Regions from separate parts of the Halomonas sp. LES1 genome, predicted to be linked through region 2. Evidence: predicted binding sites of a transcription regulator. Region 2 holds the regulator's gene; the other holds the start of a gene.
The links. Region 2 encodes FNR, which switches genes on or off when oxygen is low (the NO sensors DNR and NnrR bind a similar motif). Its sites were predicted from a motif close to TTGATNTANATCAA; they were not measured.

Region 1 (5,071 bases), on a different contig from region 2:
ATCATTCGCAGGCGCAGGATCTCGCCCCGGCGCATCTCATCGAACAGCAGTGGCTGCGCGGGAAGATCGAACCGTACATAGAAGCCGCTGTCGCCGCGCTCGGTGCGAAACTCGGCCTGTCCCGAGTGGATGGTCTGCTCATCGACCCTGAGGTCGGCGGGTACCAGGTTGACCACCTGGCTTTCAGGCTGGTGCTCGCCGAGGTCCACGCGCAGCTCCAGCCAGGGTGCCTCGCAGGCGCCGGGGCTGACATTGACGCTGAAGTGGGCGTCGGCGTAGTTATCACCCTCCAGGGCGCGGTAGAGACGCTCCTCGCCGAGGCTAAGAGTCATCGATTGCCAGGCGCCATGGCGCTCGACCTCGGCGACGTTGAACTGCACGGCGTGTACGGTCGTGATCAGAGAGATCAGGCCGGTCAGTGTGGCAATAATACGAAAGATAGGCGTGAAAATAAGGGGCATCCTGGCCTCTTCGCGTGTCGATACGGCGCCTTTGTGGGCAAGAGGCTTCATATCATGCCTGGTAACGGGCCAAGCGCAATGCCGTTATTGCGAGGAGTACGCTTGACGGTCATCGACAGGCCGCATCGGCCAGGAGGGAAACGACACGTAAAATGTGATCAGGATGCGTGGGAAGGGCCGGTATGGTGACCGACCCTCGGCAGAACTTGAGGCTGGCGATCACTCCAGACTGGAGTAATAGGCGGCGATATCGGCGATGTCTTCATCGGAGAGACTCTGGGCCATCGGGGTCATCATGGCGGACATGCCGCCGCCACGCTCGCCGGCACGGTAGGCCTTGAGGCTGCTTTCGAGGTAAGTGGCAGACTGGCCGGCGAGGTTAGGGTAGATGGGGGCGACGGCCATGCCATCGGCACCATGGCAGGCAACGCAGGTGCCGATCTTGCCTTCGCCGGCGGCAGCGTCACCCGCGGCCTGGGTGTTCATGGCCAGGAGGGCACTACCCAGCAGGGTAGCGGCGAGAACCAGTTTCATAGGACATCTCCGGAATGCAACTTCATGCCTGAAAAAGCCCGGTTGTATCGATCAGCCCACCGGGCAGCTGCTGACATCATGCCAGTCGGCATGATGTCAGCGCTTGACGTGCGTCATACTCAGGCTAGACCCCCGAGGAGAAAAAGAAAAATCTAATGGATGTGAGGCTAAAAACGATACTGAGAGCCAAGGGCCGTTCGCCGCGAGATAGGGGCTCACGGGGACGGCGGTTCGTCCAGCTGCAGCAGCTGGATCAGCGGCTGGCGGCGAGGACCCAGCAGGTCCTCCAGGGTGTAGCCATCGAGCACCGCCATGAAGGCGTCCAGGGCCTCGGCAAGGATCTGCTTGAGTCGGCAGGCGGGGGTGATCAGGCACTCGTTGTCGTCGCCGAAACACTCCACCAGGGTCAGGTCGCGCTCGGTGCGACGTATCAGCTCGCCGAGCACGATGCTGTCCGGCTCGCGTCTGAGCAGCAGGCCGCCATGCTTGCCACGAATCGAAGTGATATAGCCGTGGTGGCTGAGGTCCTGGACCACCTTCATCAGGTGGTTGCGTGAAATCTCGAAGCGCTCGGCGATCTCGGTGATGGTGGAGCGCTCTTCACCTTTGACCGCCAGATAGAGCAGCACGCGCAGGGAGTAGTCGGTGAAGCGGGTCAGGTGCATGGCAGAAAGCGTCGCCTCGTATCATGTTCGAATCAGCGTTGGGCCCGGAGGTGGGGCTCGGCGGACGGCGGCGCCGCGTCAGCGGGTCGGCTCAGCACGAAGCCGGCGACCGTAACAAACAGCAACCCCGATGCCACCAGTCCCGGGAGCGGCGCGCCGCCGGCCCACAGCATCGTCCAGCTGACGGTCAGCAGCAGCACCGCTAGAGCCTTGGCGCGTCGTGGTATGGCGCGCCGCTCGCGCCAGGCCAGCAGGGTAGGGCCAAACCGCGGGTGAGAATGCAGCCAGCGCGCCAGGCGCGGCGATCCCTTGGGCGCCGACCAGGCGGCCAGCAGCAGGAAGGGGGTGGTCGGCAGCAGCGGCAGTACCATCCCGGCGGTACCCAGACCGATGCAGCCGTAGGTAAGGCCGCACCAGGCAAGACGCGAAGCGGATCCCGACATGTCATGACCCTCCCTCAACAAAGGAAGCAAGCAGTTAAGCGATAATTCACATGCATTTTAACATCAAAGGCAATGCGAGGGCTGTGCCATGTCAGTGAAAGCTCGCTTCGCGTAGTTAAAATGCCCCATCTGGCGATTGTTCGTTAACGTGCGACGTATTTCAGCTCGCCAAAGAAATTGATCAGGGTCAACTGGCCCTGCATGGGATCCAACGTTTCATCCTCATGCTGGCATACTGCGCACCATCGGGCATTGCCGCGGCGGTGCCAAGGCATTCAACGAGGCCGTTTGACCATGCAAGACCATCAGCTCTTCAATCGTCCCCTGGTCGAGAAATACGATCGTCCCGGCCCGCGCTATACCTCCTATCCCACGGCGCCGCAGTTTCACGCGGCCTTCGCCGAGGATGACTATCGTGCCGCCGCCGAGCGCAGCAATGGTGCCACCGTGCCCAAGCCGCTGTCGGTCTATGTGCATATTCCGTTCTGCAAGAGCCTCTGCTACTACTGCGCCTGCAACAAGATCATCACCCATAACACCGAGCGTGCGGCGGAATATCTGGCCTGGCTGCAGCAGGAGATCCGGGTGCAGGGGGCGCTGTTCGACGAGACCCGACGCATGACCCAGCTGCATCTGGGGGGCGGTACGCCGACCTACCTGAGCAATGACCAGCTCGGCGAGCTGATGGCGAGCCTGGATGCCGCCTTCCACTTCGCGCCGCCCGAGGAGCGCGAGTTCTCGCTGGAGGTGGATCCACGCACGGTGACCCCCGAGCAGATTCACGAGCTCCATGCGCTGGGTTTCAATCGCCTGAGCTTCGGGGTACAGGACTTCGATCCCGACGTGCAGAAGGCGGTCAATCGGGTGCAGAGCGAGGAGGATGTCGTCTCCCTGGTGCATGCCGCTCGCCAGGCAGGCTTCCAGTCGATCAGCGTTGATCTGATCTATGGCCTGCCGCTGCAGACGGTAGCCAGTTTCGATACCACCCTGGACAAGATCATCGCGCTGCGCCCGGACCGGATCGCCACCTACAGCTACGCGCATCTGCCGGAGCTGTTCAAGGCGCAGCGGCTGATACGCCCCGAGGACATGCCGCCTCCGGAGCGCAAGCTGGAACTGCTGGAGCTGACCATTCGACGGCTTACCGAGGCCGGCTACGTCTATATCGGCATGGATCACTTCGCCCTGCCCGATGACGAGCTGACCCTGGCCCGGGAGAACGGCACCCTGCAGCGCAACTTCCAGGGCTACTCCACCCATGCCGACTGCGACATGATCGGCCTGGGCATCACCTCCATCGGCAAGGTAGGCGATACCTACAGCCAGAACGTCAAGGAGACCGCCCAGTATCAGCACCGCCTGCAGGAGGGGCGTCTCGCGGTGTTCCGGGGCTATCGGCTCAGCGACGATGATCGCCTGCGTCGCGACGTGATCAATGCCCTGATGTGCCATAACCGCATCGACTTCGCCGCCATCGAGGCCAAGCACGGCATCGTCTTCCGTGACTATTTCGCCGACGCCCTGGAGGAGCTTCGGGAGATGGCCGATGATGGTCTGCTGGCGATCCGCGATAACGAGATCGAGCTGCTCCCTGCCGGGCGGCTGATGATGCGCAATGCCGCCATGGCCTTCGATGCCTACCTGGCTCATAGCACGGGACGCTACTCGCGCACGGTGTGAACAAAAAAAACCACCCTCGAGGAGGGTGGCGCAAGACCGTGTCTAGCAATGAGAGGGAGAAACCAGGCCAGGAGACTGGCGGGCCCTGCCTGGTGGCGACGCCTCATCAACGCCGCCAATCAAAGAGTAATCGTTCGCGTTTGTGTCGTCAACACAAATGCGAACGCTTTTTATTAATGGCTCATTTCAGGTTCCCGCCATACGCAGCCACAGTGGCAGGGTCGCCATGGCCAGCAGCGTCTGGCCGGTGATCACGGCGGCCATCATCTCGGCATCCCCGCCCAGCTGGCGGGCCAGGATATAGGCCGAGGTGGCGGTGGGTAGCGCGGCGAACAGCAGCACCACATCGCGACTCACCGGGTCGAGCCCCAGCAGCAGTGCCAGTGCCAGTGCCAGTGCCGGCATCAGCGCCAGCTTCACCAGGTGACTTGCCCAGATTCCACGATCGAGGCGTACCAGGGCGGCGGGACGCAGGGCCACGCCCACCGCCACCAGTCCCAAAGGCAGGGCGGCACGCCCCAGCAGTTCCACCGTGGCTTCGCTCCACCCCGGCAGGCCGATGCCGCCGATATTGAGCCCGATGCCGACCAGGCAGGCCAGGATAAGAGGGTTGCGGCCCAGGGCCGCCAGGCTCTTGGCGAGGCTGCCGCGCCCCAGGGTACCGGCGGCGATAAAGCTGGAGACACAGAGGACATTGACCACCGGGACCATCAGCGCCACGGCCACCGCGGCTACCGTGGCTCCCGGGAGACCGTGCAGTGCCGCGGCGCCGGCCACCCCTACATAGGTGTTGAAGCGCAGCGCCCCCTGGAAGGCCGAGGTGAAGGCCGCGGCCTGCATGCCCAGCCAGCCACGCAGCCGCCATAGCACGATGGCGAAGGCGCCCATGGGGCCCAGCAGGGCGATCGCCACACGGGTCACCGGCACCTGGCTGACATCCGCGGTGGCCAGGGTCGCCACCAGCATGGCGGGGAACAGCAGGAAGTAGATCAGTCGCTCCAGCTGTGGCCAGAAGTCGGCACCCGGCTGGCGCAGCCAGCCCAGCACGCTGCCCAGCAGGATTAGCAGGAACAGGGGCCCCAGGGCACCCGCTATGTCCGCCATGTCGGTCTCCTTGGTCTCGTTACCTGCGACATCGTTCCGCAGTCTGCCACAAACGAATGCTGATAAGCTTGCCACTACCGGTTCTCTGTGCGATGACCCCGACCCCTATGCCTGACTCTCCCACGACTGCTTCACGCCCGCCGCTGCTGCGCCTGCTGGTGCTGTTGACCCTGGGCACGGTGGC
Region 2 (5,071 bases):
TACTTCGCCCGCACCATTCTGCGCTTCTCCACACCGCTGACCCTGTTTGGCTCACTCAAGCGACCTCAGCACGGCATCGATATCAAGAAGGGGGGGATCTTTCCCATCGTGCATGGCGTGCGGGTGATGGCACTGGAGCGGGGCATACGGCCTACCTCGACTCTGGAGCGTCTGGAGGCCCTGGCTGCCGATGGCCGGCTGGAGCCACGCTTCGCCGAGGACCTGGCCGAGGCGCTGGCGCTGTTCACCGAGCTGCGCCTCAAGCAGCAGCTGGCAAGGCGTGAGGACGAGGAGGGGGGCGAGCCGCACAGCCCTGATCGTGTGGTGGTGCAGGAGCTCTCGTCGCTGGAGCGCGACCTGCTGCGCGAGGCGCTGCATATCGTCAAGGACTTCAAGCAGCGCCTCTCCCACCGCTTTCATCTGGAATACTCATGAATCGACGGAACGACAACGACACAAGGAGCCCGTCATGCTCAAGATGCTGAGACGCGTCGCGGATCAGCGGCGCCATGCCAACGGCGAGTACGCCTGGCTGTTTCGCCCCTATACCGGTGACGAGATGGTGGTGATCGACACCGAGACCACCGGCCTGGATACCCGCAGCGCCGAGCTGGTGTCGATCGCCGCGGTGCGGGTGCGTGGTGATCATATCCTCACCAGTGACTCTTTGGATCTGCGCCTTCGCCGCCCCGACTCGCTGACCGGTGATTCCATCCGCATCCATGGCCTGCGTGGCATGGACCTCGACAATGGCGAGAGCATCGACAGCGCCCTGGCGCGGCTGCTCGACTTCGTCGGCAATCGCCCACTCGTGGGCTGGCATCTGGGCTTTGACCTGGCGATTCTCAACCGTGAGCTGCGTCCGCGTTTCGGCTTCGAGCTACCCAACGCCACCGTGGATGTGGCCCAGCTGTGGCGGCGCCGACTGCGGCGTCGGCACCCGGAAATCGATAACCTGCCACGCTTCGAGAGTGCCGCCGAGCGCCTGGGAGTGCCGGTCATGGGGCGCAATACCGCCCTGGGGGATGCGGTGACCACCGCGCTGATGTTCCTGCGCCTGGAGCGTACTGTCGCCGCCGGGAGTTAGCCGGCACGAGTGGTAGGGCTATCGCAGATGACAGTACCACTCAAGGCTATTCCGGTGACAGGCCGTCGAGGGGGCGCTACGAGTACTTCCTTGTAGGCTACCTCGGCCATCCCTGGTCCTCGGACCCCCTTTCCGACCTGTCCCCGGCGCCTTTCACTATCACCCTGTTGGTAGCTGCGATAGCCCTGGCGCGAGTGGCGTCTGGCGTCGCCTGGCGCGGTCGCCGGTGGTAGGATGGGCGCCTTTCATTTTTGCCCGCACTGGCAGCGCCAAGACCTATGCAAGACGCCGTGACCTTCGACCCCCGCGAACGCGATAGCGCGCCCTTCACCCACTCCGGGCCAGCCACGCCCCAGCCCGGTACTCAGGAGAAGCGTGAATTCAACAAGCTGCAGAAGCGGCTGCGGCGCCAGGTGGGCAATGCCATCATCGACTATGGCATGATTCATGAGGGAGATCGGGTGATGGTGTGCCTGTCCGGCGGCAAGGACAGCTACACCCTGCTCGAGATCCTGCGCAATCTGCAGCGCAACGCCCCGGTCGACTTCTCGCTGGTGGCGGTGAATCTCGACCAGAAGCAGCCCGGCTTTCCCGAGCATGTGCTGCCCGAGTACCTGCAGGGTATCGGGGTCGACTATCATATCCTCGAGCGCGACACCTACTCGGTGGTCAAGGAGAAGACCCCGGAAGGCAAGACCACCTGTGCGCTCTGCTCGCGACTGCGCCGCGGCTCCCTGTATGGGTTCGCCGAGGAGATCGGTGCCAACAAGATCGCCCTGGGCCACCACCGCGAGGATATCCTCGAGACCCTGTTCCTCAACATGTTCTTCGGCGGCAGCCTCAAGTCGATGCCGCCGAAGTTGCTGTCCGACGATGGCCGAAACATGGTGATTCGACCGCTGGCCTATTGCCGGGAGGCGGACATTGCCGAGTTTGCTCGGCAGATGGCGTTTCCGATCATCCCCTGCAATCTGTGTGGCTCTCAGCCCAACCTGCAGCGTCAGGTGGTCAAGGAGATGCTGGCGGAGTGGGAGGCGAAGCACCCCGGGCGGCTGGAGAGCATGTTCAAGGCGGTGACCAACGTGGCGCCTTCACAGCTGGCCGATCGTGAGCTGTTTGACTTCGCCGGGCTGGAGGAGAAGCAGGCCAGGATGCAGGCCAGCCGGATCGATATCCAGCAAGAGCTCTAAGTTTGAAGAGCGGCGCTTCACGCCTGGAAGCTGGAAGAAAAACCTTGACCCCAGAATTATCGGGTCCATGCCAGCTTCCAGCTTTAGTGCGCGCCCTCCTCCTCGGCCAGGTGGGTGAGCGCCGGCAGATCGAGGATATTCACCTCGCGCCCCGAGACGGCGACCAGGCCCTGGGTCTGGAAGCGGCCGAGGATACGGCTTACCGTCTCCACCGCCAGGCCCAGATAGTTGCCGATATCGGCCCGCGCCATGGAGAGGCGGAAGCTGTAGGGCGAATAGCCGCGGCGGCGGAAACGTTCGGAGAGGCTGGTGAAGAAGCTGGCCAGGCGCTGGTCGGCGGTCTTGCGCGAGAGCAGGCGCATCATGCGGCGGTCATCGCGCAGCTCCTTGCTCATGCTGCGGTAGAGTTGTCCGCGCAGCTCCGGCATCGACTCCGCGAGGTGGTCCAGGCGGTCGAAGGGAATCTCGCAGACGGTGGTGGTCTCCAGGGCCACCACGGTACCGGGGTAGCATTGTTCGTCGATGCCGTCGAGGCCCACCAGCTCGCTGGGCAGATAGAAGTTGGTCAGCTGGTCTTCGCCACTGCCCTCGGTGGTGACCTGCTTGAGGCTGCCGGAGCGAACCGCGAAGACGCTGGAGAAGGGAGTGTCCTGGCGGAATAGCGCCTCGCCCTTCTTGAGTGGTGCGCGACGCCGGATGATGGCGTCGAACTGGTCCATGTCGTCCACCTCGAGTGCCAGAGGCAGGCAGAGCGAGCTGAGACTGCATGTCTGACAGCGCGTCTCCTGTAGTACGGATCGCCGCCGACCGGTGAGAGTACCCGCCATGGCCCTTCCCTTCTTGATCGTGTTCATGGCCCCATTATGGAGCAAAGTGCAGGCGGGGCAAACTATGCGGGGCTCGGCGGCTAGGGGAGGGCGAGGGCCTCGAGGATGTAGGGCAGCCGCCAGTGTCCCTCGGCGGTCAGCGATACCCCCTCAGTCGTCATCTCGATCACTCCCTCCGCGTGAAGCCTCTCGAGGTGTGGGCTCGGCGGCAGGCCTGCAGGGTCGATGCCACGGCCACACAGCAGGGTCTCGCGGTGGCGTCGTTCATCGGCCGTCAGCCGGGTGCCGCGTGCGGTTGGCAGGCGGCTGTTATCGAGTGCCGATTCGTATGCCGCCAGCGTATCGGCGTTGCGAACCCAGAGGTCGCCGATACGGCTGATGGCATTCACGCCGAGTCCCAGCAGGTCACCCGCTTGCCCCCGGGTAAAGCCAAGCGGGCCATGGCCCAGGGCGCCGCTGGCCCGGGCCTGTGCCAGGGGGTCGTTGCGACGCGTGTAGAGGCCCAGACCGATATGGACATAGCCGGCGGCGTCGAGCCGGACGCGAGCCTCGGCCAGCAGTTGTTGGCGGGTCGCCGCGTCGGGTAACCAGCCATGGTGGATGGCACGCTGGGCAGGGTGGTGTGCCGGGCGATGCCGATAGCGGTAGAGGCGGATGCGTGCCGGGACCATGCCGATGACCTGCTCGAGGGTGTCGACGAGGCCTTGGGGTGTCTGGAAGGGGAGCCCCAGCATCAGCGACATCGTCAACTCCCGGAAGCCCAGGCGGTCGGCTTCGTCGACCAGCGACTCGGTCAGGGCCCTCGGCTGTACGCGGTTGATGGCCTGCTGGACGCGTGGATCCAGCTCCTGCACACCCAGGTTCAGGCGGTTGAAGCCCAGCGCCTGCAGATGTCGCAGGGTCAGCATATCGGCCTCTCGTGGGTCGAGGTCGATGCTGAAGTCCCGCTCTCGGTCGCCGGAGAGGCCGAGGCGTGCGTCCAGGCGATCGAAGAGGTCGCTCATCTGCTCCAGCGTGAGAAAGGCCGGGGGGGTGCCGCCCCAGTGCAGTCGAGATACCGGCGGCAGGCCGTCGAGCCGGCGCCGGACCAGTACCATTTCGCGGTCGAGACGTGTCAGGTAGGAATCGGCCTGGCGACTGCTGCGAACGGAAACGCACTGGCTGGCGCAGAAGCGGCAGGCATGACGGCAGAAGGGCAGGCGTACCTGGATCGCCAGGGGGGCCTCGGCCGGGCGCGCAGAGAGGGCCACTTCCAGGGCCTGGACGCCGATGTCGTCGCGATAGTGGTGCGGGGCGGGGTAGGCGACCTCCGCGGCCGTTACCAGGTCGCCCGCGCCGGGCAGCGGCTCTCGAGCAGGACTCGAGGCTCCGGCGGGGACGGTGTGCTTGGCGGGAACGGGCATGGGGCGACTCCGCTGATGGCTCTATCCCCATGCTAGGGGGTGGGGCCGAGAGCGGCGTTGAGCTGCGTCAATCCCGTGTGGAATAGTGCTCAGCCGGTATGGGTGGCGCCTCCCCCGGGAACCAGCAGCCATAGCTGCCAGAGCGCGAAGGCGATGATGGAGAGTGCGGCAAGGGTGCGGGTGCCCCGGTGGCGGATCAATCGGCTCAGCTGACGCGCGGCGAAGCCGGTGGCCAGCAGGGCCGGGAGTGTGCCTAGCCCGAAGGCGCCCATCAGCAAGGCGCCGCGCAGCGGGTCAGCCATGGCCAGGCTCCAGGTCAGCATGGAGTAGACCAGCCCACAGGGCAGCCAGCCCCATACCGCCCCCAGCGCCACTGCCTGGGGGAGTTTGACCACCGGCATCAGCCGGCGCCCCAGTGGCTCGAGATATCGCCACAGGCGCCTGCCCAGGGCCTCGATCCCGAGCAACCCCTTCCACCAGTCGGCGATATAGAGCGCCATCAGGATCAGCATCAGGGCGGCGAGCCCCTGCAGGATGAAGCGCGCGGGGGCGGTCAGCGAGAGC

Region 1: hemN (oxygen-independent coproporphyrinogen III oxidase) is a predicted target of FNR. The motif match lies at 2,281-2,294, and genes of this name have one in related genera.

The regions. Positions count from the first base shown of each region.
Region 1 is NZ_JAVRGC010000005.1:48,664-53,734, reverse strand. Features, by position in the region: gene RM463_RS11975 (hypothetical protein) at 1-461, opposite strand, end outside; gene RM463_RS11970 (cytochrome c) at 681-995, opposite strand; gene RM463_RS11965 (Rrf2 family transcriptional regulator) at 1,211-1,660, opposite strand; gene RM463_RS11960 (YbaN family protein) at 1,693-2,103, opposite strand; gene hemN (oxygen-independent coproporphyrinogen III oxidase) at 2,398-3,783, shown strand; gene RM463_RS11950 (AEC family transporter) at 3,970-4,887, opposite strand; gene RM463_RS11945 (hypothetical protein) at 4,995-5,071, shown strand, end outside.
Region 2 is NZ_JAVRGC010000003.1:149,414-154,484, reverse strand. Features, by position in the region: gene RM463_RS08055 (putative nucleotidyltransferase substrate binding domain-containing protein) at 1-435, shown strand, start outside; gene RM463_RS08050 (3'-5' exonuclease) at 470-1,087, shown strand; gene ttcA (tRNA 2-thiocytidine(32) synthetase TtcA) at 1,366-2,277, shown strand; gene fnr (fumarate/nitrate reduction transcriptional regulator Fnr) at 2,361-3,104, opposite strand; gene RM463_RS08035 (radical SAM protein) at 3,185-4,507, opposite strand; gene RM463_RS08030 (sulfite exporter TauE/SafE family protein) at 4,597-5,071, opposite strand, start outside.